Gloeobacter violaceus PCC 7421: one gene and its partners. The main gene of each other region encodes a partner of the protein of the gene in region 2 in a complex. Links are inferred from orthologs where the notes say so. Each region holds a gene or a part of one and is shown on either strand. Other genes may lie near its edges.

Region 1 (5,414 bases), 790 kb from region 2 along the record:
CACCTGCCGCAGGTGGCCCTTTTCCATCACGGCGATGCGGTCCGCCAGGGTCATCGCCTCCACTTGATCGTGAGTGACGTAGATCATTGTCGTCGACAGGCGCTGGTGCAGGCGCTTCAGTTCGCTGCGCGTCTGGTTTCGCAGTTCGGTATCCAGGTTCGAGAGCGGTTCGTCCAGCAAGAACACCTGCGGGTCGCGCACCAGCGCGCGACCGACCGCGACGCGCTGCTGCTGACCGCCCGACAGTTGGGCGGGCTTGCGGTCCAGGAGTGCTTCAAGGCCCAGCAACTTGGCCATCTCCCGCACTTTGTGGCGGCGATCCTCGGAAGCTACCCCACGCATGCGCAGACCGAAGGCGAGGTTGTCGGCAACGCTCATGTGCGGATAGAGCGCATAATTTTGAAACACCATGGCCACGTCGCGTTCGCGGGCGGGCACAAAGGCTTTTGCCCCGGCCACCAGTCGGCCGCCGATGCGCATCTCGCCTGCGTCGATGGTCTCCAGTCCGGCGATCGTGCGCAGCAGGGTCGATTTGCCGCAGCCGCTCGGTCCCACCAGCACCAACAATTCGCCGGGGGCAATGTCAAGATCGATCCGTTGCAGTGCCGTGTACTGCTCGAAGCGCTTACCGACGCCGGACAGTTCTACTTGACCCACCTGACCCTCCGAATTTTCTGGAAATGTTCGGCCAATTCAAACAGCATAGATCCCAGAAAGCCGAAGGACCGGCTCGCCATGCACCCGTCCGCCACCCAAAAACTGCAATTTGAGTTGCGCTCCCGGCGCGAGCGCGGTGAGGCGACTACCCTGCCGCCGCGCACGCGCTGGCGCGAAGGGGTGCTGCTGTGGGCGGAGATCGTCTATTGCTCCCCCGCCGAGGCGCAGCAGCTGCGCGACGGCGCCGAAAGGCTCCATGTGCTGAGCGAGCAGCCCCCTGCCATTGGGCTGGTGATCACCCCCGAGTTCGATGAACACGGCCGCAGGCTCGCAATGGACGTCGACCAGCACGGCTACGGCGGCTTGGTGCGCTTCGAGAATCTGCTCACCGAGGACAACTATTTGCAGGTGATGGTCGGAGAAGGGCTCTACCCGCTCATCGTGCGCGAAGAAGAACTGATGCACTTCTGGATGCAGTTGACCTTGCAGTGCGAGCGCCATTTTCTGGCTGTTGCGAGCGAGAAAGTCTGCTTCGGCTACTGGGAGTCGGATCTGGCCCTCAGCCGCGCCGTCGAGGAGGCGTAATTTGGCCGGTACTTTCGCTTTGTACGCCGAGGCGAACCGGCGGCTCGAATCGCTGCTGGTAGGCAATAGCCGCCTGCAGCCCGCGGCGGTGGGGGGCGCCGAACTGGTCGCTGGGACCCGTGCCCTGCTCGACAGGGTCGGCGCTCCGGATCGGACGATGGAGTGCGTGCTGGTGGGGGGCACCAGCGGCAAGGGTTCGGTGGCGACCGGGCTCGCCGCCCATTGCGAGCGGGCGGGGGTGCGCGTCGGCCTGCACACCTCGCCCTACCTGCAGGTGGCCACCGAAAAGATTCGCCTGGACGGCCAATACATCGGCGGGGCAGAATTTGCCGAACTAGTGGAATGGATCTGGCCCCATTTGGAAGCGTGGCGCGATCCGGCCCACCTGCGGCGGCGCTATGGGGCTGTCTCGCTGGTACTGGCGGCCGAGGCGATGCGGCGACACGGAGCGCAAGTGGGCGTCTTCGAGGTGGGTTGCGGCGGTCGCTTCGACCCGGTCAACGCCCTCGCAGCTCGGGCAGTGGCCATTACGACCGTGGGCCTCGACCATGTCGCGTTACTCGGGCCGACCCTTGCAGATATCGCCTGGCAAAAAGCGGGTCTCATCAAGAGCGCCGCGCCGGTAGTAACCGCCGCCCGCGGTTTACCCTTACAAATCATTCAACGAGAGGCGGCCAGCTACGGAGCGCCGGTGCGTTGCACACCCGCCGACAACGCCGCCCTTGCCGGGGCGCTTTTTGAAGTTTGCCGGGGGACGCCTGCCCCACGCCTGCCCCCGCAGGCAGTTCGCCTACCCGGCAGGCTGGAGCCGATGGGGGTGCAGCAGTGGGTCTGGCTGGACGGCGCCCATAACCCCGAGAAGCTGGCCTATCTGGTTCGTCAGCTGCACGGCAGACCGGCGGTCGTCCTGTTCGGCGCCCTTGCAGGCAAGTCGCACCGCCCGATGCTCAAGATTCTCTCGCGGTTGGCCCGCACGCTCGTACTGTGCCCGATCGAGGTACCCGGCAAACTCCCCACGGATCTCGCAGAACTGACCCGACAGGCACAGGAGTGGTTCGAGCGCGTCGAACCGGCCCCGAACCCGGAAGCCGCCCTGGCATTCGCTCTGCACCGGCGCCAACCCGACCAGATTGTCGTAGTCACCGGCTCGCTGTACCTGGTGGGCCGGTTGCGCTCGCGCTGGTATCCGGCTGAGCGGGTCGTCGAAGCGCGCAGCAGCTGGCCTCCCCGACTCGATGGGCCTTAGAAATTGTTTACAACCGGTTGCCGCCGGTGCCGCTTGGTGCAACGATCGTCGTGAGCGGCATCTTCTGGAATCACCATGTTGCAAGACCCCAAAACCATTCGCTACTACCAGCGGCTGTCCGACACCCTGGTAGAACTGTGGCGCCGTCGCTACCGCAGCGAGGAGTTGCGCCTGTTTTCCGAGGGCTTCATCACTGCCCTGCGCTACGGCCAAGAACTCGATCCCACGCAGATCATGCGGCTGGAGCAGGAGATAAGGGGCTTCCTGGCCAACTCCGACAATCTCGAGCCGCCGGAACTGCGGCCCCAGCCCGAAGAGGAGCGATCCTAGACCGGCTCCAGGCGCATCAGCTTCTGGCCGTATTCGATCGGTTCGCCGTTTTCGACCAGAATCTCGACCACGCGGCCGGCGGCCTCGCTGTCGATGGTGTTCATCAACTTCATCGCCTCGATGATGCAGACGGTCTGACCGACGCGCACGACATCGCCCACCTCCACGAAGTTGGCGGCGTCCGGCGATGGAGCGCGGTAGAACGTGCCGACCATCGGGGACACCACGTCGATCGTCGGTCGATCGGGTGTGGCGGGGGGTGCAGGGGGTGGGGCCGGCGCCTCGTTTACCACGGGTGCCGCCGGGGCGACCGGGGCCGGTGGACTGCCCACCCCGGTCTGGACGACGGTCTTGCCGCTTTCCTTGCGGATGGACAGGCGAAAGCCCTCCGCTTCGATGGTCAGTTCGGTCACATCCGTCTGGTTGAGGATGGCGAGCAGCTCGCGGATTTCGGAAAGATCGATGTTCACAGGCGGTCTCAGTTTTCCCGGCCGAGGTAAGAGTTGTCGCGGGTGTCGATTTTGATTTTCTCGCCAATGGTGATAAATAGAGGCACCATAACCTCAGCACCGGTCTCGACTTTGGCGGGCTTGGTGCCGCCCTGGGCGGTGTCGCCCTTGACGCCCGGGTCGGTCTCGACCACTTGGAGGACGACCGTGTTGGGCAAATCGACGCCGATCACCCGTTCCTGCCACTTGAGAATCGAGACGCTCATGCCCTCTTTGAGGTATTTGGCGCCGTCGCCGAGCGTCTCGCGGGTGAGCGCTTCTTGCTCATAAGATTCCATGTCCATGAAGACGTACTCGTTGTCGCCCTGGGGGTAGACAAACTGCATGTCGCGCTTTTCGACCACCGCCTGGGGCAGCGTCTCGCCGGCTCTGAAGGTCCGTTCGTTGACGTTGCCGGTCATGACGTTTTTGAGCTTGGTGCGCACGAAGGCCGATCCCTTGCCCGGTTTGACGTGCAAGAATTCGATCACCCGCCAGACCTGGCCATCGAGTTCGATGGTGGTGCCGGTTCGAAAATCGTTGCTTGAGATCATGAATACGCCGGGGTAAAAGGGCCGTTCTAATTAAACTTGAGCCTCCGGTCCCCGTCAACGTGTACACGCGTGGTGAACGGGGCACCGGTGCAATCATCCCAGACAGGTTCAAGTCGGCCCTTTTCGTTGCGCACGCTTCCCAAAATTTAGAAATATTTAGCTATGCGTTTTGCAATGCTTACTTAGTCTTGACCGGCGATTTGCCCGCGCACCCATTGGCGGAAGGCTTTGAGGGCCAGACGCGGTCCTTCACTCTGGGCCATGGCCAAAAACCGGGACAGGTTTTCCTTGAGCGGCAGGTCCGGGAAAGTGGGGCTTTGTTCTACCTCGATATACTCGCCCTCCCGTAGCACGTCGATGCGCAACCGCCCCGCCTCCAGACGCCACAGTTCGGGCACCCCCAGGGCACGGTACACATCGAGTTGGGTGCGGGAGGTGACATCGACTTCAATCGAGAGCTCGGGGGGCGGATCTCGCCCGAGGTCCAGGCACTGTTTGCCGACCATCGCAGCAAAGTTGCGGATGTAAAAACAATCGTCCGGCTCGAAGCCCTTGGCAAGATCCCGCCGCTTGAACGTGGTAGAGCCGAAGGAGACGTAATCGATTTCCAGTTCGTCCAACAGCACTTTGACCAGATCGCCCAGGATAACTTTGTTTTTTTCGTGTTCCGGCAACGGCATACGAATCTCCAACGTCCCGTCGCTATAGGTCAGCCTGGAACCCCGGTGATCTCCCAGTTCTTCGAGAATGTCCTCGAACTGCTGCCAGCTCACCTCTTCGAGCACCAGCCGCTGTCCCGGTTGCACCTGCACCTGCTTTAGCTGCAGCGTCACGCTCATCGATCGAATCCTTGCTAATGGCGTCGTGGTCCAATCCTAGCGGGGCTGAGCGCTCGCAGGGGGCAGTATGGCGGGCACAGGTGGAAGCTCCGCTGTCGGGCATTGTGCAGCACAGGATGCCTACGGAATCGAAAACCGGTACTGGCCCCACACCCCCGCGCAGCGAGTCCGTTGTTCAGTGTCGGCGATTTGTGCTATGACCTGCGCAGTTTCCAGATCGGCGATCAAGACGGCAAATGCGACATTTTGGTAGGCAGGCCGCCTGCTGTCGTAATTGTATAGCTGCGAATGGACATTTTCGAGCAGGCGAGTGCGATCTGTGCCCGCGAGCGTTTCCCATCCCTTGCGCTCGACATCGAGGCGGACAAGGTAGCAGTCAAACGTTACATATGGCCAGGTGGATACGGCCAGATGCACAGCCGGGCCACCCCCCAACGTCCACCGGGAGACGATCCTGCTTTCGTCGAAACGGCGTACGAGCGACCCAAGGTGGTCGTAAAGCCGTGCGAGGTTTGCGGAGTTGTCTATCTTGATGACAGGACCGGGAAGTGGGTTTGCCCCTGCCACGGACGGCATCGTAAAGAGCAGCAAATGCACACAGGCCCACCCCAGCGCAAGAACCAACACATTCTGCCGACCGGACATTTTGAGAGCCTCGGAGGTGTCCTGGCAAGGAGTCCAGGTATAGATACTCAATAGGTTGAGGTTTTCCCCT
Region 2 (5,669 bases):
GGATTGGTCACCTACGTGGACAGAGCATCGAAGTTTTTAGTGACCGGACTACTCAAAAACAAAAAGGCAGGCCCGGTCACCGCTTTGAGCATCCGGTTGCTGCAGAGCGAAGCGGCAGGGAAAGTGAAGACGATCACGTTTGATAATGGCAAGGAGTTCAGTCGTCATCAAGAGCTCACTGGCGCGCTGGAAGCCGAGTGTTATTTTGCGAAGCCGTACCATTGTTGGGAGCGAGGATTGAACGAGCATACGAATGGATTGCTCCGCCAGTTTTTCCCAAGTCGACAAATTTTTGGACAGTCAAACCAGAGCAGGTGCAAAGGGCAATGGACTTGATCAATGACCGCCCGCGAAAAGTGCTTGGTTATCGGACACCGCGGGAGGTATTCTTAGCTCAGTCAGGTGCTGTCGCACTTCAAACTTGCATGGGCCTCTTGAAATCGGAAAACCGGGGCGAGGAGGGTCCTACTCTGCAACAATACTTGTCCTCCATCATCAGTCGTTAGGCAGAATGGTGCCGACGCAAAAAGTGGACCCACCCGGCTCCGACACGTGCCCCACCCCTGCAACTGCAATCGAGCTGTAGGTAAATGACGAAAAGCCATCCCACGAAGCGATGCCGGGGGACGCTCTTTGAACAACCGTCAAAGCAAAAATCGGCCCACCCGTTCGTAGACCTCTTTGCGTTCGAGATCGAGCGGCAGGATATGGTCGGATTTGTCAAACCAGTGCAATTGCCGGACGCGAGAGCGTACCCGGCGGTAGATATACTCGGCCCCCGAGGGGGCCACGACGCTGTCCCGGCGCGACTGCAAGATAAGTAACGGAGAGCGCACCAGGGACAATTCCGCTTTGACCGTGCCGACAAGGGCAAGGGCGCTGCGCACGGCGCAGAGGTTGAAGGTGCGGTAGTAGGCGGCTTGTTCGGCGGCCTCGCGCATCGCCCGGTCGCGCACCGGCAGACGTCGGCGCGGCACCTGCGGCAACAGCCGGCCTACTGAGTACAGATAAGCCTCCGGCGGCAGCAGATAGAACCAGCGGTGGCGTACGGAGACAAAGGGGCTGATCAGCACCAGTTTCGCCACCGGCCAGTGCGCCGCCAGGTGCAAAGCAAGCGGGCAGCCGGTGGAGAAGCCGACGACGCTGATGCTTGCAAACGCCCCTGCGAGTTTGCGGTAGGTGGCCTCGATGTGGCCGTACCACTCGGGCCACGTGGAGGCGGGCATGCGGCGGGCGGGTTTGTCGTGGCCGGGATAGGCCACCGCCAGCACCGAAAGCCCCTGTGCGTACAGCGATTCGGCCAGCGGCTGCATCTCGTAAGGACCACCCCCCAGCCCGTGCAGCAATAGGCACACGCGCTCGGCGGAAGCTTTGAGAAAAAAGGGCTTGTTCTCCAGCATCGGATGCATTCGGTGCGGCCGAGTTGGAACGGGCGCCGCCTCAGCATAGTCCCGCGTCGGGAGGTGCCGCAACGCACGGGCGGAGGGTTTAGTCCCCGCCCCCCGAGGCGTCGAAGCTCGCATCGAACCCGTCGAGAACGTCGAAGGCAACATCCCCACCAGGTCCAGCAAGTCGAGCATATCGACGCCTTCCTCGGTACGCAGCGCTTCGGCGGGGATGCGCCTGAGAAAGTCGGCTTCAATCGTCATCGCGGCACCTCGCAGCCGGATCCAGCCAAGCCTGCGGCCTAAAATAGACGGCAGAACCGGCGAGGAGACTGGCGTGGGCACCTGGGAAATCGTGGCGAATGCGTTGAGGCTGTTGTTCAGCCTCTATATTTTGCTGTTTTTGTTTCGGATCGTACTCACCTGGTTTCCGCAGCTCGACCTCAACCGGCCGCCCTACAACTTTGTCGCCTGGCCCACCGAACCGTTTTTGCGCCCCACGCGTAAGGTCATCCCCACCTTCGGCGGGGTGGATATGACCCCGTTTGTCTGGCTTGCCCTCGTCGCTCTCGCCCAGGAATTGCTGATCGGCCAGCAAGGTATCGTTACAATGCTCACAAGGCTGGCCTGAGTCGCCAAGCAGGTGCGGCCTGTTGCATGGATTTGGCCGGTTTTGCCAGGCCGCAACCGCCCACGGATTCTCCGTGGATTCGGGCTGGTTTCGACCGCCGTCCGGCGGCGATAAGGGCGTCAAAGCTTTAATCTTGTTATCATTCTTGAAGCGGGCTCTGCGCATGACCCACCGGGGCCGGGTCGAAAACTTGATTTGCCGATTAAATTTTTGTATCCCATATTCTGGCAGCTCCCCGAGGAGTGCCGCGCCACAATTTCCCAGGCGGTTTCGTGGGGCAGGCCCCGGACAGGTTCCGGGCCTTGCCGAACGATAGTCCTAGCGCAGCTGGTCTTCGCGAGCGCTCGAACGGCGCCTTTGTACTTAAACAACAGATGGAAAGTGTTATGAAATTATCGGATATTTCAGCGAAGCTCGGCTGTGCGCTTGAGGGGGATGGACAAGTCGACATCGTCGGTATAGCGGGCATCGAAGAGGCAGAAGCGGGACATTTGACCTTTCTTTCCAACCCAAAATACAAAGCCAAGCTTCGCCACACCAAAGCGTCGGCGGCGATCGTCCCGGCCGATTTTGAGGCTTCTGCGGCATGGCCCCTGCCTTTGCTGCGGCACGCCAATCCCTATCTCACCTTTGCCCACGCGATCGAATTATTTTATTCGCCCCCGCCGGCACCCCACGGTGTCCACCCCACGGCCGTCGTCGCCCCCACGGCCGTCTGCGGCCACAACGTGCGCATCGGCGCTTCGAGCGTCATCGGCGAGGGCGTGGTTCTGGCGGACGGTGTCACCGTCTACCCCAACTGCACCATCTACCCGGGGGTGCGCATCGGCCGCAACAGCACCATCCATTCCAACTGTGTCGTGCGCGAGCACGTCGTGATTGGTGAAGACTGCATCGTCCAAAATGGAGCTGTGATCGGTGCCGATGGATTCGGTTATGCCAAACAAGCCGACGGCACCTGGTACAAAATTGTCCAGTCGGGGAGCGTCGTGCTCGAAAACCGCGTCGAGATCGGCGCCTGTACGACCGTCGACCGCGCCACCATCGGCGAGACGCGCATCAAATCCGGCAGCAAGCTCGACAACCTGGTGATGATCGGCCACGGCTCCAGTGTCGGCGAAAATACGCTGCTTTGCGGCCAGGTGGGGCTCGCGGGCAGCAGCACGGTGGGCCGCAACGTCATGCTGGCCGGTCAGGTGGGCGTGGCCGGACATCTGCACATCGGGGACAACGTGGTCGCCACGGTCAAATCCTGCATCTGGAAATCGGTGGAGGCGAACCAGGTGCTCTACGGCAACATCCCCGCCAGCGACAGTCACACCTGGCTTAAAGCTTCGGCCGTGTTTCGCCAATTGCCGCACATGCAAAAGTCGGTCCAGCAGATGCAAAAGCGGATCGCCGTGCTCGAAGAACCCTTCAAGACCAACGGCAAATCCGGCCAGGCCGATGCGCCGCCGAAGGTCGCCCTCGAATGCCACGGGACGACCGGCGATGCCCCCCAGGGCTGATCACTCGCTCATCCGTCGCTGGACAAAGTTGGTGTAGACGTCGCCGCGCAGGAACCAGGCGTTGTCGAGCACCCGCAGGTGAAAGGGAATGGTGGTCGGTACCCCGGTGATCGCACACTCGGCGAGCGCCCGGCGCATGCGGCGGATGGCCTCGTCGCGGTTGCGGCCCCAGACGATCAGCTTGCCCAAGAGCGAATCGTAGTGGGACGGCACCTTATAGCCCGGGTACAGGTGAGAATCCATGCGCACCCCCGGACCACCCGGCGCCAGATAGGCGCTGATCGTGCCCGGGGTGGGCCGAAAGTCATTATTGGGATCCTCGCAGTTGATCCGGCACTCGATGGCGTGGCCTTCCATGCGGATGTCGGACTGGGTGTAGCCCAACGGCTCCCCGGCGGCGATCCGGATCTGCTCGGCGATCAGATCGATACCCGTGCGCATCTCGGTGACCGGGTGCTCCACCTGGATGCGGGTGTTCATCTCCATGAAGTAAAAGTCGCCCTTTTTGTCGACCAGAAACTCGATGGTGCCCGCCCCCACGTAGTTGATCGACCTCGCCGCCTGTAGGGCCGCCTCCCCCATGCGCTCGCGCATCGCGGGGGTGAGAAAGGGGCTGGGGGATTCTTCGAGCAATTTCTGGTGGCGCCTTTGGATCGAGCAGTCGCGCTCGCCCAGGTGCACGACGTTGCCGTGCTGGTCGGCGAGAATCTGAAATTCGATGTGCCGGGGTTCTTCGAGGTACTTCTCGATGTAGACCCCCCGGTTGCCGAAGGCCGCCTCCGCCTCGCGCTGGGCGGTCTGGACCATTTTGATGAGGTCGCGCTCGTTGCCCGCAATGCGCATGCCGCGCCCGCCGCCCCCGGCCGTCGCCTTGATCATCACCGGGTAGCCAATCGCTTTGGCCGCCTCGTAGGCTTCTTGTTCACTGTCGATGAGCCCCTCGGAGCCGGGTACGGTGGGCACCCCCGCCGCCTTCATCGTGTCGCGGGCGGTGGATTTGTCGCCCATCAGCACCATCGCCCGGGGCGAAGGGCCAATAAAAGTGAGGCCGTGATCGGCGCAGATTTCAGCGAAGCGCTCGTTTTCCGACAAAAAACCGTAGCCCGGGTGGACGGCGTCGCAGTCGCGCGTCAGGGCCGCCGAGATCAAATTCGGAATGCTCAAATAGCTCTTGCTGGCCATCGGTTCGCCGATGCACACCGCCTGGTCGGCCAGTTGCACGTGCAGCGAGAGGGCGTCGGCCGTCGAGTGTACCGCCACGGTGCCGATACCGAGTTCGCTGCAGGTGCGCAGGATGCGCAGCGCCACTTCGCCCCGGTTGGCAATCAAAATCTTGCGAAAATAGACCACAATAGTTGCTTCTATAAAAGACCGATCCCGGCGCTCATCTTATCACGCCCCTTCGCCCGCTTCGCGCTCGGCCTGTGGGGCGCTCCCGGTCAAAAGACGCACCAGGCAGGCACTGTAGCGCTCGCGCTCCACGGGGAACCACCGGCTGCCCCCGAGCAGCGCGTGCAGGAGCACAAACCCGATGAGCGGCGTGCAGTAGAGCACCGTCAGCGTCGCCGGGGGCAACCGCCGCGGGCGGCAGTGCTGCAGGAACGTGCCCAAAAGGCGAAAGCCGGGTTGCATGACCGTCCGCGTGTACAGTCTGCCCAGTTCCGGAAAACGCACCGCCTCCCTGAGCACCAGGCGCACCACCGCGTGGTACTCCGGGTCGTCGATTTTGGCGAGGAGGGCCTCGGCCTGCCTGGCGAACACCACCGCCGTCGGCGCGTCGAACAGCCCCGGCTGCAGCAGCAAAAACGAACGGCGGATCGTCACCCGGGCAATCAGTTCCGAGAACAGCCCCTCTTTGTCTTGAAAGTGGCTGTAAAGGGTCGGCTTGGACAGCCCCGTGTGGGCAGCGACCATATCCATGCTCGTCCCGGTGTAGCCGTGCTCCACAAACACCGCCATCGCCGCGCGCAAGGTTTGTTCGCGCCGCTCGTCGGCCCCGGCGTCCTCCGATGGAACGGGCTCAGGCTCGACCGGAAGGGTTGCTATCCCCGCCGCCTCCCCGACCCCGGCGCGGCCCGAGACCAGATCTGCCAGCCCATCGACAAACTCGCCGCGCTGGACCGGCGCCACCCACTGTCCCCGCAG
Region 3 (5,554 bases), 440 kb from region 2 along the record:
GAGCATATGAACTTCGTCAAGTATGTATACTTTTTGTCTGCTCTGGACCGGAGCGAACTGGGCGCGCTCGATGAGTTCGCGGATGTTGTCGACGCCGGTGTTCGAGGCGGCGTCGATCTCGATGACATCGAGGGCGCTGCCGGTGGCGATGGCCAGGCACTGTTCGCAGCGCCCGCAGGGGTCGGGGGTGGGACCGTGGATGCAGTTGAGGGCCTTGGCGATCAACCGGGCGGTAGTGGTTTTACCGGTGCCCCGCGAGCCGGTGAATAAATACGCATGGGCGATGCGACCCGCTTTGAGGGCGTTGGTGAGGGTGGTGACGATCGGTCCCTGCCCCACCACATCACCGAAGCGCTGGGGGCGGTATTTATGGTGCAGGGGCTCGTAGGCCATGGCAAGGACCGGTGGAAAGTTCCATTATGACCACTGGCGGCGGGCCGCCCTTCAACCGTCAGGATCGACGCCCAGTTCGCGCAGGCGCCGCTCCAGAACCTCAGCTCTTTGTCGCTCCTGCTCGGCTCTTTGTCGCTCCTGTTCGGCGCGCTGCTGCTCAAGGCGCAGTTGCTGCCGGGATTGTTCGAGCAGTTCGCCTGGGGTGGGGTAGCGGTTTCCCCGCTCGTCGTACCAGTAGAGCCACTCGCGCGTCACCGCCCGGAAAGTGCCGGCTTCCCGCCCGAGGGCAAGCTGCAACTGCGGTATCCAGACTGGCCCCTCAGTCGGTTGCAACTGGTAAGCCCCATCCACCAGCCTGTAAACCTCCAGCGGCGCGTGCCGCCGTCGCCGCCGGGGGCTCAAGCTCGGGTCGTATACGGCGTAGCAGGGCACGCCCAGGCGCGCGTACTGCTGCAGTTTCTTGTCGTACTCGCCCCGGTAGGTCTGGGAGACCACCTCCAGCACGAAGCAGGGGACGATGCCGTTTTCTTCCCAGAGCACATAGCTCGGGCGCAAATTCTCATCGATGACCCGCTCGACGCCCAGGCTGATGAAGCCGTCGGGGACGATAGCGGGCAGCTCGGGGTCGTAGTAGACGCCCATGTCGATGGCAAACAGCCAGTCGCGGCGCTCCTGCCACAGCTCGTCGAGAATCGAGCGCAGCAGTACGGGAATCAGTTCCTGCAGTTCGTTATCCACGGGGGCATCGTCGGAGTCGGGAAGCTCCGCCGAGGAGGGCAGAGGGCGGGTGGGATCGTAGTACCACATGGCTTTTGGTCGCGCGCTTGCTTTCATCTTATGGGGCTGCGTGCATTTGTCCACCAACCCGCCCGCCGCCGGACACTACCCATCAGATTATGCACGGCATTTAAACTGCCTCACTCTCCGATACACTTGCAGCCCAACGACCAGCCAGCCCCATCGCCGCAGTCGACACGCGTCGTGCAGGCCCTGGAAGAATAAACCGATCCCACCCACCAAGCCTCGTTCCCAACCATGCCGCTAAGTCCGGGGGGTGTCGGGGGGGTGGCACCCCCTCGACGCGGGGAGGTTGGAGAGCGCGAGAGGGGAACCCGAAGGGGGTTCCGCCTCTCGCTCCACAGACTGTCGTGCCACACCAACCGCCGGGTGTCATGGCAAAAACCCTCGACCATCAAGGTTTCCAGACAACTTGCCGTCGTTGCCCGGGCAACGAAAAAAACCGCCCTAACCGCCGGTGCCTTCGAGCCGAGCGAGGGCTGCGCGGGCTTGCTCGGCTCCGGCCGCATCCCCTTCGGCTTCGAAGCGCTCCGCCGCCTGGCGCAGCATCCGGGTTGCCTCCTGCGTCGCGATGCCGCGCTCCAAAAAAAATAAACCCTGGGCCAGAAGCGCAGCACCGCCTGCCTGGCCTTCAAGCTGCACTAGCCCCGGTCTGCCGTCGCGAAAAAGAATCACATTGCCCTTTTCATTGGCGGCGTACCAGGCAAAGGAACCGCTCGCATCCTGAAAATGGTGCTCGGCGCGCTGAAGCCTGAAAGTGCTCACATAGCGGCTGTTGGCGCCGTAAAGATCCAAAAGCCGTCCACCTTCGCGCAGATGGGCCATCCCCATCCGACCGCCGCCCAGATCAACGGCATATTTGGGACGGGTCTCCGCCAACAAAGGCCATTGCAACAGCAAACACATCCCCAGGGCCAGGGCCAGCTTTTTTTGCATGGGATCATCCTTACCGAGCTGAAAGGTAGGGCTGAAGCGAAGTCGCTCCGCAAGCCCACTTCAACCGTCGCAAAGCGCCCTAAGCCCGATATGAAAAGCAGATGAGAGGTTATTCAGGCAGCTGTAAAGGCAGCGACACCGCCCGGCCGATGCGCGGCTTCTCGCGGGTGCGCTCCAAAAAGGCGATCACCTGCTCCTCGACACCCAGTTCGCGCAACTGCCGGCCAATGCGCTCGAGGTGTGCGTCGTACTGGGCTTCGCTCAGGGCAAAGGTTCCCTGCCCCAGGTAGCGCCACATCACCTGCAAATACAGGCGATCGCCGCGGCGAAATAGTCGAACGTCGTAGGGTCTTCCCCACTTGCGCTGCAGAAAATCCCGCAGTTGCGTGCCTGTCATCGCTGCATCAACCGTGGCCAACCTCAACGATAGCCGCCTTGCGCTCTGGGAGCTATATCCCGCCTGTGACTACTGTTGCTCCTGGGCAAGCGAAGCCTGGGGCGACGGGCGGTAGGCCTGCACCTGCCCCACCCCGTGCAGGCGCAGAATCCTGGCAAGCGTCGGGCGCAACTGGGCGCGCTCGACGATGCGATCGACAAATCCGTGTTTGAGCAAAAACTCCGCAGTCTGAAACCCTTCGGGCAATTTCTGGCGCAGAGTCTGCTCGATAACGCGGCGACCGGCAAAACCGATCGTGGCCTTGGGCTCCGCCAGGATAATGTCGCCCAGCATCGCAAAACTTGCCGTCACGCCGCCGGTAGTTGGGTTGGTGAGCACTGAGACGAACAGCTGCCGGTCGGAGCGGTGGTTCTGCAGTGCCGCACTGGTGCGGGCCATCTGTACCAGCGAGAGCACGCCTTCCTGCATGCGCGCCCCACCCGAGGCGCACACCAGAATCGCCGCCCGCCGCTCGGCGGTGGCCCGCTCGACCAGCCGGGTGATCCGCTCACCCACCACCGAGCCCATGCTGCCGCCCATGAACCGAAAATCCATCACTCCAAGGGCGATCGGCCGACCTTCGAGGGTGGCAAGCCCCGTGACGATGGCGTCGGAAAGCCCAGTCTTCTCGCGCGCCTGGGCGAGGCGCTCGGGGTAGCTCTTGATGTCGTTGAAGCCAAGCGGATCGTTGGCGAGCAGATGATCATCGGTGGAAACCCAACTGTCGGGGTCCACCAGTTGGGGGATACGCTCGGGAGCACCCACCCGCTCATGGTGACCGCAGGCCGGGCAGACGCACAAATTGAGCTGAAAATCTTTGGTGTAGTGCAGCGCAGCGCACGAAACGCACTTGGTCCAAAGACCGTCGGCGATCTCGCGCTGGCGCTCTTCTTTGCTGAGCCGGCCATTCTTGCGCCGGTCCTTAAACCATTCGATCAGATCCATAGAGTGCTCTCCAAAACCGGGCGCCAGTGTGAAAGCCGTACCGCGTCATTATACCTACTTTTGCAATGGCGTCCGGTTTGTCAACGGTGGTTTTACAGATTTGTACCGCAGCCGCCTCCGAGCCGCACCGCCGGGTCGGTGTGCAGATCCCGCGACGGTTCGTAATTGTTGATGGCGTCGATGAGCATGCGCAGGCGTCCGAAGCTCGCCCGGTCGAAGTGGAGCACCAGCCTGGGGAGCGGGTGGGCCTTGTCGTTTTCTTCGCGCGCGAGCGCCGGGCTTTTGGCGATCCGCCCTTGGTCGAGGATGTCGTAAAAGTGGTCGTTGAGCGATTCGACAAACCCGTCGGACAATTCCTGCTGCAAGCGAATGACCAGCTGCGAGCCCACGTAACGGCTGGAATGGTAGACGCGATAAAATTGACAGATGTGGTCGCAGGCAATGTCGATGTCGTCGGTGATCCGGTAGAGATTGACGTCGGCGGGCGAGATAAGGCCGCGGCCCAACAGCTGCGTGCGCAAATAGGCGTCCCAACTTTGCCAGTAGTCGCCCCCGGGCAGGTCGACCATCACCAGGGGCAGCATCGCCGCCTTGCCCGTCTGCAACAGCGTCAGCACCTCGAAGCACTCGTCCTGGGTACCCAGACCCCCCGGAAACAGGGCAAACCCGTCCGTCTCCCGCACAAAAAACAGCTTGCGGGTGAAGAAGTACTTAAAGTGAATCAGCTTGGCGTCGCCGTCGATGTGGGGGTTGGCTCCCTGCTCGAAGGGCAGACTGATGTTGAGGCCAAACGATTCTTCGGTGGAAGCCCCGGCGTTGCCCGCTTCCATCACACCGCCCCCGGCGCCGGTCACCACCATGAAACCGCGCTCCACCACCCGGTGGGCAAAGGCGCGGGCGTGCTCGAAGATGGCGGTGCCGGGGCCGGTGCGCGAGGAGCCGAAGATCGCCACTTTGCGGCGGTTGGCGTAGGGTGCAAAGATCCGAAACGCCTGCTCCATGTCCTGCAGGGCGTTGTTGATAATCTTCCAGTCGAGGCGGGTGCGCTCCGGAGCGTTGCTGATCTGCACAATCTGCTGCAAGGTCCGGGCAATCAGCTCGCCGTGGGGATGGTCCGCAAGCCGTTTAAGAAGGGTATCGAGTTCGCGGGATAAGGCAGTGGGACGTAGGGTATCCATGACTACCATGTTATGGGAAATCCAGCCCCATCGGCCCGCCGATTTGGTGGCCGGGGATCGCTGCTACTTGCCCATGCCCAATTGCTGGGCTTTCTGATAAACCTTGCCCTCGGTCAAAAGCGAAGGGGCGACGACGACCTCGACTTGCTGCATCTCCTTGAGATCTTTGGCCCCGAGGGTGCCCATCGAAGTCTTGAGCGATCCCAGCAGGTTGTGGGTGCCGTCGTCGAGGCGCGCCGGTCCGCGCAGGATCTCGGCGAGGGTGCCGGTGGTGCCCACTTTGATGCGCGTGCCGCGGGGCAGCACCGGGCTTGGGGTGGCCATGCCCCAGTGGAAGCCGTTGCCGGGAGCCTCGGCCGCCCGGGCGAAGGGCGAGCCGATCATCACGCCGTCGGCACCGCAGGCGATGCACTTGCAGATGTCGCCGCCGGTGACCAGGCCGCCGTCGGCAATCACCGGCACGTAGCGGCCGGTCTGGGCAAAATAATCGTCGCGGGCCGCGGCACAATCGCTAACCGCCGTCGCCTGGGGAATGCCGACACCCAGCACGCCGCGGCTGGTGCAGGCGGCCCCCGGGCCGATCCCCACCAGCACCGCCGCCGCCCCGGCCTGCATCAAATCGAGGGCGACTTCGTAGGTGACGACGTTGCCCAGCACCACCGGAATGGGCATCGCAGCGCAAAATTCGGCCAGATCGAGCGTTTCGTGGCTCGACAGGTGGGCGGTGGAGACCACCGTCGCCTGCACAAAAAAGAGATCGCAACCCGCCTCGGCGGCGATGGGACCGTACTGCCCGGCCACCTGCGGCGTGGCGGAGGCGCAGGCGATGCCCCCTTGCGCTTTGATTTCTTCGATGCGACGGCGGATC

Evidence for each region. Proteins that work in one complex are often made in the same cells at the same time.
Region 1: the proteins of accC (region 2) and accB are in contact, whole or in part, in a solved structure (PDB 8UXZ), measured with the Escherichia coli proteins. The link is inferred for Gloeobacter violaceus PCC 7421 from one-to-one orthologs.
Region 3: the proteins of accC (region 2) and accD are in contact, whole or in part, in a solved structure (PDB 8UXZ), measured with the Escherichia coli proteins. The link is inferred for Gloeobacter violaceus PCC 7421 from one-to-one orthologs.

What each region holds. Positions count from the first base shown.
Region 1 is NC_005125.1:1,364,745-1,370,158, reverse strand. Bases 1,552-4,266 are described here. They hold accB (acetyl-CoA carboxylase biotin carboxyl carrier protein), read right to left. Parts: upstream 3,289-4,266; coding sequence 2,815-3,288; downstream 1,552-2,814. Other genes in these bases: GLL_RS06665 (Uma2 family endonuclease), read right to left, coding at 4,043-4,266; efp (elongation factor P), read right to left, coding at 3,297-3,860; GLL_RS06680 (DUF6761 family protein), read left to right, coding at 2,564-2,818; GLL_RS06685 (bifunctional folylpolyglutamate synthase/dihydrofolate synthase), read left to right, coding at 1,552-2,488. Outside these bases: GLL_RS06695 (ABC transporter ATP-binding protein), read right to left, coding at 1-657; GLL_RS06690 (hypothetical protein), read left to right, coding at 736-1,242; more of GLL_RS06685, read left to right, coding at 1,244-1,551; more of GLL_RS06665, read right to left, coding at 4,267-4,699; GLL_RS06660 (hypothetical protein), read right to left, coding at 4,820-5,296. UniProt on the Escherichia coli protein: This protein is a component of the acetyl coenzyme A carboxylase complex; first, biotin carboxylase catalyzes the carboxylation of the carrier protein and then the transcarboxylase transfers the carboxyl group to form malonyl-CoA.
Region 2 is NC_005125.1:2,157,967-2,163,635, forward strand. Bases 2,700-5,669 are described here. They hold accC (acetyl-CoA carboxylase biotin carboxylase subunit), read right to left. Parts: upstream 4,875-5,669; coding sequence 3,525-4,874; downstream 2,700-3,524. Other genes in these bases: lpxD (UDP-3-O-(3-hydroxymyristoyl)glucosamine N-acyltransferase), read left to right, coding at 2,700-3,524; GLL_RS10425 (TetR/AcrR family transcriptional regulator), read right to left, coding at 4,917-5,669. Outside these bases: GLL_RS10405 (alpha/beta hydrolase), read right to left, coding at 645-1,649; GLL_RS10410 (YggT family protein), read left to right, coding at 1,723-2,016; more of lpxD, read left to right, coding at 2,403-2,699. UniProt on the Escherichia coli protein: This protein is a component of the acetyl coenzyme A carboxylase complex; first, biotin carboxylase catalyzes the carboxylation of the carrier protein and then the transcarboxylase transfers the carboxyl group to form malonyl-CoA.
Region 3 is NC_005125.1:1,719,048-1,724,601, reverse strand. What follows is about bases 1,552-4,406. They hold accD (acetyl-CoA carboxylase, carboxyltransferase subunit beta), read right to left. Parts: upstream 3,509-4,406; coding sequence 2,594-3,508; downstream 1,552-2,593. Other genes in these bases: GLL_RS08345 (LOG family protein), read right to left, coding at 3,601-4,406; GLL_RS08355 (DUF3067 family protein), read right to left, coding at 2,237-2,524; GLL_RS08360 (hypothetical protein), read right to left, coding at 1,639-2,127. Outside these bases: GLL_RS08370 (DNA polymerase III subunit gamma/tau), read right to left, coding at 1-393; GLL_RS08365 (Uma2 family endonuclease), read right to left, coding at 445-1,200; more of GLL_RS08345, read right to left, coding at 4,407-4,695; GLL_RS08340 (GuaB3 family IMP dehydrogenase-related protein), read right to left, coding at 4,750-5,554.